2 regions of the Mesorhizobium sp. KACC 23794 genome follow, and region 1 is predicted to be linked to the other one. Evidence: riboswitches for the same ligand, from Rfam matches in the RefSeq annotation. Region 1 holds a riboswitch; the other holds the start of a gene.
What was found. A riboswitch is a leader RNA that binds a small molecule or an ion and turns the genes downstream of it on or off. The one in region 1 is predicted to bind cobalamin.
Positions count from the first base shown of each region.

Region 2: another riboswitch for cobalamin. It lies ahead of ACSBOB_RS15625 (CbtB domain-containing protein); the one in region 1 lies ahead of ACSBOB_RS25860 (ribonucleoside-diphosphate reductase subunit alpha).

Region 1 covers NZ_CP197465.1:5,265,850-5,270,311, reverse strand. Annotated here, with positions in the region: gene ACSBOB_RS25860 (ribonucleoside-diphosphate reductase subunit alpha) at 1-2,038, opposite strand, end outside; cobalamin riboswitch at 2,137-2,338, opposite strand; gene ACSBOB_RS25855 (DEAD/DEAH box helicase) at 2,699-4,462, shown strand, end outside.
Region 2 covers NZ_CP197465.1:3,198,039-3,202,500, forward strand. Annotated here, with positions in the region: gene ACSBOB_RS15615 (MFS transporter) at 1-498, shown strand, start outside; gene ACSBOB_RS15620 (aromatic ring-hydroxylating oxygenase subunit alpha) at 491-1,666, opposite strand; cobalamin riboswitch at 1,789-1,981, shown strand; gene ACSBOB_RS15625 (CbtB domain-containing protein) at 2,016-2,195, shown strand; gene ACSBOB_RS15630 (CbtA family protein) at 2,208-2,972, shown strand; gene cobU (bifunctional adenosylcobinamide kinase/adenosylcobinamide-phosphate guanylyltransferase) at 2,965-3,480, shown strand; gene cobO (cob(I)yrinic acid a,c-diamide adenosyltransferase) at 3,482-4,096, shown strand; gene ACSBOB_RS15645 (class I SAM-dependent methyltransferase) at 4,026-4,462, opposite strand, start outside.

The sequences.
Region 1 (4,462 bases):
CTGCTTCCCGCGTCGCATAAGGCAGCCGCAGCGCCTGCAGCGCGTCCTGGAAGCCCATGATGCCGAGCCCGACCGGACGATTCTGCAGGTTTGAGCGTCGTGCTTCGGGGATTGTGTAGAAATTGATGTCGATGACGTTGTCGAGCATCCGCATCGCCGTACTGACGGTGCGAGCCAGCCGATCGAAGTCGAGCCCTTTCTCCGCCACGTGGTTGGCGAGATTGACCGAGCCGAGATTGCACACCGCCACCTCATCCCTGGATGTGTTGAGTGTGATCTCGGTGCACAGGTTCGACGAATGCACGACACCCACATGTCCCTGCGGCGAGCGGATGTTGCAAGGGTCCTTGAAGGTCACCCACGGGTGCCCGGTCTCGAACAGCATGGTCAGGATCTTGCGCCACAGGTCGACCGCGCGGACTTTTCGGAACACTTTCAGACCGCCGCGCGCGGCCTTCAACTCGTAGGCCTCGTAGGCGGCGCGGAACGGGTTGCCGTAGAGATCGTGCAAGTCAGACGTCTCGTCCGGTGAGAACAGCGTCCACTCGGCATCGGCCTCGACCCGCTCCATGAACAGGTCCGGCACCCAGTTGGCGGTGTTCATGTCATGCGTGCGGCGGCGGTCGTCGCCGGTGTTCTTCCTGAGGTCGAGGAACTCCTCGATGTCGACGTGCCAGGTTTCGAGATACGCGCAGACGGCGCCCTTGCGCTTGCCGCCCTGGTTGACGGCAATCGCCGTGTCGTTGGCCACTTTCAGGAACGGCACCACGCCCTGGCTCTCGCCATTGGTGCCCTTGATATGCGCGCCGAGACCGCGCACCGGGGTCCAGTCGTTGCCGAGCCCGCCCGAGTATTTGGCCAGCAATGCGTTGTCCTTGATGCCCTTGAAAATGGCGTCGAGATCGTCGCCGATGGTGGTCAGGAAACAGGAGGAAAGCTGCGGCCTGAGCGTGCCTGCATTGAACAGCGTCGGCGTGGAAGCCATGAAGTCGAACGACGAAAGCAGATCGTAGAACTCGATCGCGCGCGCCTCGCGGTCGATCTCGCGGACCGCCAGTCCCATGGCGACACGCATGAAGAACGCCTGGGGCAATTCCAGCCGTTTGCCTTTCGTATGCAGGAAGTAGCGGTCGTAGAGGGTCTGCAATCCGAGGAACTGGAACTGCAGGTCCCGCTCCGGCTTCAATGCGGCGCCAAGCCTGGCGAGGTCGAAGCGGCGGAGTTCCGGGTCGATCAATTCAGCTTCGATGCCGGCGCTAATGAATTGCGGAAAATACGTCGCGTAACGCGCCGCCATCTCAGCCTGGGTGGCCTGTTCCGACCTGCCGGAGACGAAACTGAGCGCCTCGCGCCGCAGCCGGTCGAGCAGCAGGCGGGCCGACACGAAGGCATAGTTCGGCTCCTGCTCCACAAGGGTGCGCGCAGCCAGGATCGGCGCCAGCGACAGCTCGTCCAGCGTGATGCCGTCGTAAAGATTGCGGCGCGCTTCCACGAGTATCGGCTCCGCCGCCACGTCGTTCAGCCCGGCGCAGGCTTCCTTCACAATGGCCGCGAAACGCGCTTCGTCGAATGGCACAAGGTTGCCGCTGTCGGTCTTGACGTTAAGGGCCGGTATTGCCGCGGTCGCATCTGCAGTCTTTGCAGCGGCTCTCTCCCGCGCGCGTTCCTCACGGTAGAGCACATAGGCGCGAGCCACCTTGTGGTGCTCGCCTCGCATGAGCGCCAGTTCGACCTGGTCCTGTACGTCCTCGATATGGAACGTCCGGCCGTCGCCAACCCGGCGGGTAAGGGCGGAGGCCACCTGATCGGTCAGATCCTGGACGACATCATGCACCCGCCGCGAGCCGGCCGCGGTCGAACCCTCGACGGCCAGAAACGCCTTGGTCAGCGCCACGGTGATCTTGGTCGCGTCGAACGGCGTCACCGTGCCGTTGCGGCGGATGACGCGATAGCCAGGCTCGGCTGGCGCGTTCTGTTCCTGCTGGATATGGATCGAACCCTGTTGGGTCCCATTGGTGTGAAGGACGGTCGCCGGCATCTTTTCCCCGTGGCGTTTCGACGGGGCAGCTGCGGACGCATGCGATCGACGGGAAAAATCCAGCCGGCGCAATGCACCACCAGGACACCCCGCCTGTTGACGTTCATTCCGCCGCGGCAGGTCTCCTGGCTCGCAGGTCGTCACCTTTGTCGGCCTTCCCGGTGCTTCACACACCAGTGGCATTTGTCGACGCAGGCTCGCTGCTTACAGTTGCGGGGGCAGCGCCGGTATCACACCGGCTTCCCTCTTAGCTTCCTTACCGGATGACGATTCGGAAGAACCATGGCGTCAATATGTAGTACCCAGGGCGCCGGCGCTGTCAATGAATAGCGTTGCGATCATCCCCACTATTCCCGCGATTGTTCGACACAGTCGAAGAGGCGGTCGTCGCCCCGCTTTACTGCTTGCGCGTTGATGTCCACGCCGAGTCCGGGCGAAACCGTTGGCACCAAGGACCCGCCTCGCCAAAGACCGATTCTTGAAGGTCAATTCGGCCTATCAGCAGCCCGAATCGCCCGCGCGCAGCTTCGCACGTGGCCGGGCGGCGAGTGAATGGTCCAGCTCTGCCTGACGGCCATCATCAGGACCCTGTGCGAATCAATATGCGCTGCAATATGTTTCTGTGGTGGGACGGGGATGATTGGAATAAGCGCCTGCGGCATGGTCAAGACACGTGATCTCAACGACGCTGTTCTGGCCGGGGCTTGCGGACCCCGGGCATTGCAGGCAGGCACGCTGTATCAGCGGCAAGGGCGGGTGACCGAAGTCGTCGTCGAGGAGAATGGACGCCGGATTACGGCGAGGGTCCAGGGCAACGAGACGCGGCCGTATCGCCAGACGATCGCGATTGAGGAAAAAACGCCCGGCCGGATCGTGGTCTCGGGTGAATGCACGTGCCCGGTAGGCTTCAACTGCAAGCACGTCGCCGCCGCGATCGTTGCCGCCCGCGACGTCGGCGGCAGAACGGGTTCGGTAAATCGGGCTGCCGACTGGGGACAGTCATCACGTCGCGCGATCGAGCCGCCCCCCGGCGTCAAACGCATATCGGCTCCTGCATCGCAGCCGCAAGCCGGGCTGCTGTCCGCCTCCCTGGTCGGCTGGCTGGACAGCCTCGGTGCGGCCGAGCTTGCGGACTCCGAAGACTATCCTGCGGAGGTACATCACAGGCTCGTCTATCTTCTCGACAGCCATGCGAGCGGCGACCGGCACCCGGTTCTCGTCGTCCGCGTGTTCAAGGTGCGCCTGCGCAAGGACGGCACATTCGGAGACGATTCGCAGCCTTTCGATCTGCGGAAAATGTCAGCCAACCCACCCAAATTTGTCAGGCCCTCGGACCTGGCGAATGCAAAGCGCATGTTGATGCTGAGCAGCGAATATTCCAGCACGCCGTCCTTTCTCCTCGCGGACGCCGCGGGAGCCGACTTGCTGCCTTTCCTCCTTGCGACAGGCCGGACACGCTGGCGCAGCCTCGGCGGTCCGGCCATGTCTCCCGGCCCATCGCTCGACGGCAGGCTCGACTGGTCGCTTGGTGAGGATGCCCGGCAGCGCCCCGTTATCGTGTTGGCCGGCGAGAATCATGATGGACTGATCACCTTGCGGGCAACGCCGCCCCTCTGGGTCGATCCGGCGTCCGGACAGATCGGGCAGATCGAAACCGGGTTGAATCGCACGCTTGCCGCTGTGGTCCTTGCCGCGCCACCGATCGCGCCGGGTGATGCGCCGGTGCTTGCCGAAGCCATCCAGAAAAAAGGTGCACATCTTGCCGCCCTGGCGCCGCGGGTGCCGGAAATGGAAGAAACGCTCGGCGGATCGCCGCTGCCGGTGCTGCGGTTGCAGGCCGCCACGCTTCCGGTCGAGCCGCTAACCGGGTCTGGGATTCGCTACGGCTGGACCTGGCCGCCCGCGACCGAGACGGTCGGAGTCGCGCGCGCCGCATTCCTTTATGACGATATCGAACTTGCCGCGGAAGACACCCGGCCGCAGCCGATCCTGGCGCGGCGCGGGTGCCTCGTTAAGGTCAAGCGTGACCTTCGGACGGAAGTAGCACGTCTCAAGCGCCTGTCGGAGTTCGATCTGGTGGCGGTGGCGAAAGCCAGGCCCGGTGCCGCCAGCACGCACGGTTCGGCGCTTGTGCCCCTCGAAGCAGACGCCGGCTGGCTCGATTTTCTATGGCACGACAAGGCCACGCTCGAGGCCGAAGGCTGGCGCGTCATCATCGCTGCCGATTTTCCGGTGCGGCTGGCGAGGCCGGAGACCGGCCTTCAGGCCCGCCTGCGCGAGAGCAGTGGCATCGACTGGCTGGAACTCGACCTCGGCGTGGTGCTGGATGGCGAGACCGTCGATCTCGTGCCGGCGCTGGTCGCCCTGATCCTGTCGCCGGCTTTCGAAGCCACACTTGATTCGTTGCAGACCGACGACGAGGAT
Region 2 (4,462 bases), 2.1 Mb from region 1:
TGGACGACCTTCTTCGTCTATGCGCCGATCCTGATGGTGGCGACCGGGCAGGGCGAGCTTGCTGGCGGCCTGCTGGTGTCGGCCGGCAATGCGGTTCTGTTCACGGCGATCTGGTGGGGACGTCTCGGCCGGCGTTTTGGCGCGCGCAACACGATGGCGATGAGCTTCTTCGCGCTGTCGGCGGCGCTCTGGATCGCCGGGCTTTGCGGCGAAGGCTTTCCGCTGGCGGCGGGCCTGCTGCTACTGGTTGCTTCCTTCTTCGCCGTGGCGCTGGATGCGTTGGGCTCGACGCCTTTCATCCGCTCGGTGCGCGCCTATGAGCGGCCTCAGATGACGGCGGTGTATCGGACTTATCTTGACTTTTCCGAACTGCTGCCGCCGCTGGTCTATTCGGTGGTTCTGGCCTTCGGCGGCCTCGGCGCGGTGTTCGCGACGCTGGGCTTCTTCACCGCCGTCTGCGGCCTGATCGTGTGGCGATACCTGCCGAAATCTATGTAGCCGCGCGCCGGTGGGCGTCGCGAACCCAGTCGTGGAAGCGATGCAGGTCGTATTCCTCCGGCATCAGCACGCCCGATCGATGCGGCCGGGCGCGCAGGCCGCGCTGGTTGACCTCGCAGATCGCCGCATCCTCCTCCAGCACCGTCCTGCCGAAGGCGACGATGTTGTCGATACCCTTGGTGGCCTCCGACAGCGCCTCGGGCAGGAACAGCCATTCGGAGGTGAGTTCCGTCTGTTCCGGCCCGAGCGGAACAAGACGGACGGTTCTGACATAGTCGACATGGCCGACGATGAACATCGAGGGCAGGTTCATCGCGTAGTTCTGGCCGGCGGCGCGTTCGCGGTCGCTGAGGCCGGTAAAACGATGCGCCAGCGCCGTGCCGTCCTCCGACCAGCTTTCTGCCCCCTTGCGCAGGCCGCCCGAGAATTGCGGCTCGTCATTGTCGGCGTGCAGCGCCCATTCCGGATCGTCGTGGCGGGCCATGAGGCCGCGCCCGTAGATCGGGACCAGGGCGGACAGATGTTTATGTACGCCGGGGCAATGCAGGCATTCGTTGAAGTTCTCCCAAAAGATTTTCCAGTTGCACTCCATCACCTTGGTCAGCACATGGCCGGTGACCAGATCCTCCAGCGGCCAGTTGCCGAGATCGGCCGATTCGCGATCGAAGGTGGTAGCCGGTATGCCGACGGGTTCGTCCGCAAGGTTGATGAAGACGAAGCCGCGCCAGACGGAAAGAGCGACGGGGTAAAGCGGATAGTCGGCCTTGTCGAAGCCGGCCGGCAGCGATTTCGACGGCACGCGCACGAGGTCGCCGCGCAGCGAATAGGACCAGGCGTGATAGGGGCAAGTCAGCAGCCGCGCCTTCAGCCGGCCTTCCGTCTCGCGGCAAAGCTGCGAGCCGCGATGCCGGCAGGTGTTGTGGAAGGCGCGCAACTCCCCCCGGTCGTCGCGCAGCACCAGGATCTGCTGCGTGCCCAGCGTGAACACCCGGTAGGCGCGGGGGTGCGCAAGGTCGGCCTCGCGGCAGACCATGACCCAGTTGCGATACCAGATCGCATCCATGTCCCGCTCGAATTCAGCCGTGTCCCAGTAGACCGACGACGGCAGGGTCGGTTCGGTCGAGGAAAGGCCGTTGTAAGGATCGCTTTTCGAGGATTCAGGGGTCATCGCGCTCTCCGGTCGTTTGAGCGGACACCTCGCATCGGGCTTTGTCAACAATGCACGGTGCTGATGACGCATTCGGCGCCAAAACCGCCGGGATTTGGTTTGCCGAATACCGCGAGAATACCTATGGTGTCGGCGTCGTCGGTTCCGATGGGAACCAAGAGGGAATGTGGTGCGGGCTGTTTGCCCAATGCCGCGGCTGCCCCCGCAACTGTAAGCGGCGAGCCTACCCCGAATGCCACTGAGGTTTTTCCTCGGGAAGGCGGGGCCAGGCGAGAACCTGCGAGCCAGGAGACCTGCCGGCGACAGGTTTGGATCAAGGGCCCTCGGGTGGAGGGCGGAAGGACATGGAATGAACACGGCTTCGACCTCTCTTGGCGTTCAGGTCTCGGCATCGTCGCGTGCGATGCAACTGGCGCTGGCGGCGCTCCTCGGCATCTTCATCGTTGGCTTCGTTGGCTTCTCGCATGTGGAAGCAGCCCACAACGCGGCTCACGATTATCGCCATTCGATGGCGTTTCCCTGCCACTGACGAGGATTTGACATGAACCTCTTTCGCAACGTCGTGTTCATCGCGGCGATCGCGGGGCTATTGGCAAGCCTCGTGATGGCCGTGATGCAATCCTTTTCCACCGACCCGCTGATCCTGAAGGCGGAAACCTATGAAAATGCCGCCGAACCGGCACACGACCACGGCGCGCCGGCCGCAGACGCCACGGCGCCCGCCGCCAGCGAGGCGGCTCCGGCGGTCGCTGAGCATGAGCATGAAGAGGAAGGCTGGGCTCCGGCCGACGGGTTCGAGCGCTTTTCCTTCAATGTGCTGGCTAATCTGGTCAGCGGCTTCGGTTTTGCCCTGGTCCTGGTTGCCGTTTCGGAATTCGCGGGCGGCATTTCCAGCTGGCGTTCCGGCGTGCTCTGGGGCTTTGCCGGCTTCGCGGTATTCACCTTGGCGCCCGGGCTTGGCCTGCCGCCGGAACTGCCTGCGATGCCGGCTGCCGATCTTGGCGCAAGGCAAGCCTGGTGGATCGCGACCGTTGTCGCGACGGCAGCGGGGCTGGCGCTCATCGCCTTCCGGGGCACGGTGGTTTTGTCGATCATCGGCGTGGCGCTGATCGTCCTGCCGCATGTCGTGGGTGCGCCGCAGCCGGCAAGCCACGAATCACCGATCCCCGCCGACCTGCACCACCAGTTCGTTGTGGCATCCACGGTCACCAACCTGATCTTCTGGGTGCTGCTCGGCGGTCTCGTCGGAGCGATCAGGACGCGGTTCTCCGGCTCCGCGGGTTCGCTGCGCAACCAGCTTGCCTGACAACCGTTCGCTGACCTTCGTTCTCGGCGGCGCGCGCTCTGGCAAGAGTTCGCACGCCGAGACGCTGGTCACAGCCCATCCTTCGCCGTGGATCTATATCGCCACGGCGCAGGCCTATGACGACGAGATGCGGGAGCGCATCGCCCTGCATCGCGCCCGGCGGCTCGACGGTTGGGAGACGGTGGATGCGCCGCTCGATCTCGTCGGCGCGCTGGCGGCGTTGCCGGACGACAGGCCGGTATTGATCGACTGCCTCACGTTATGGCTTTCCAACCATATGCTGGCCGAACATGACGTCGATGCCGAGAGCTGGCGGCTTAGTGATGCGCTTTCGCGCCCGCGTGGCCCCTGGTTCATTGTGTCAAACGAAGTCGGCCTCGGTATCGTGCCGGACAACGCGCTGGCCCGAAGATTTCGCGATGCCGCGGGGCGGCTCAACCAGGCGGTGGCGGCTGTTGCCGGCAGCGTCGTCTTCATGGTCGCCGGACTGCCGATGCGGGTGAAATGAGATGAAGACTGTCGACGACGAGGAAGCGGCCCGCCACAAGGCCAAGATGGCCAAACGCAAGGCCGTGCAGGACGCCGAGGTCGCCGGAAAGACCATCGAGAAGGGCCTTCTGATCGTCAATACCGGCCCCGGCAAGGGCAAGACGACGGCGGCCTTCGGGCTGGCCCTGCGCATGCTCGGCTATGGCAAGCGGGTCGGCGTCGTGCAATTCGTCAAGGGTGCCTGGCATACGGGCGAACGAGCCGCCTTTGCCGCCTTCGGCGACAAGGTCGTCTGGTACTCGATGGGCGAGGGGTTCACCTGGGAAACCCAGGATCTGAAGCGCGACGTGGCGGCGGCCGAAGCCGCGTGGGCCAAGGCGCTCGAACTGATGGCCGATCCGTCGATCAGCCTGATTGTCCTCGACGAACTGAACATCGCGCTGCGCTACGACTATCTCGACCTGGAAACGGTCGTCGCCGCGCTGAAGGACCGGCGCGAGGGGCTGCATGTGATCGTGACCGGCCGCAATGCAAAACCGGCGCTGGTCGATGCCGCCGACCTCGTCACCGAGATGGGCGCGACGAAGCATCATTTCGCTGCGGGCGTGAAGGCGCAGCAAGGGATCGAGTTCTAGCGGCCGGCGTGCGGCCGGTTTTGTAAATAAAATAACGACCTTGGCGCGCGCCGGCTGGAAGCGGCAGCGGTGTGGCGCCGTCAAGATACAGCGGCAGCAGGTCCGACAGGACGATGGCGCCGGGCGCGAGCAGCGCTGGAAGATTGCGACTGAGCACGGCGCCTCTCGTCAGATTCTCGGTATCGTCATAAGTACCCATATCGGCATGGGCCAGCACGACTTTTCCCCGGAACCGCTGCGCCATGGAAGGCAGCGTGTCGACGATGTCGCCCATGACCAGCCTGTCGTCTGGCGGCGTGCAATCGGCGATGCAGTCGACCTCGCGGTCGAAAACGTAGATGTCGCGGTCGGGCAGGTGCTTGCGCA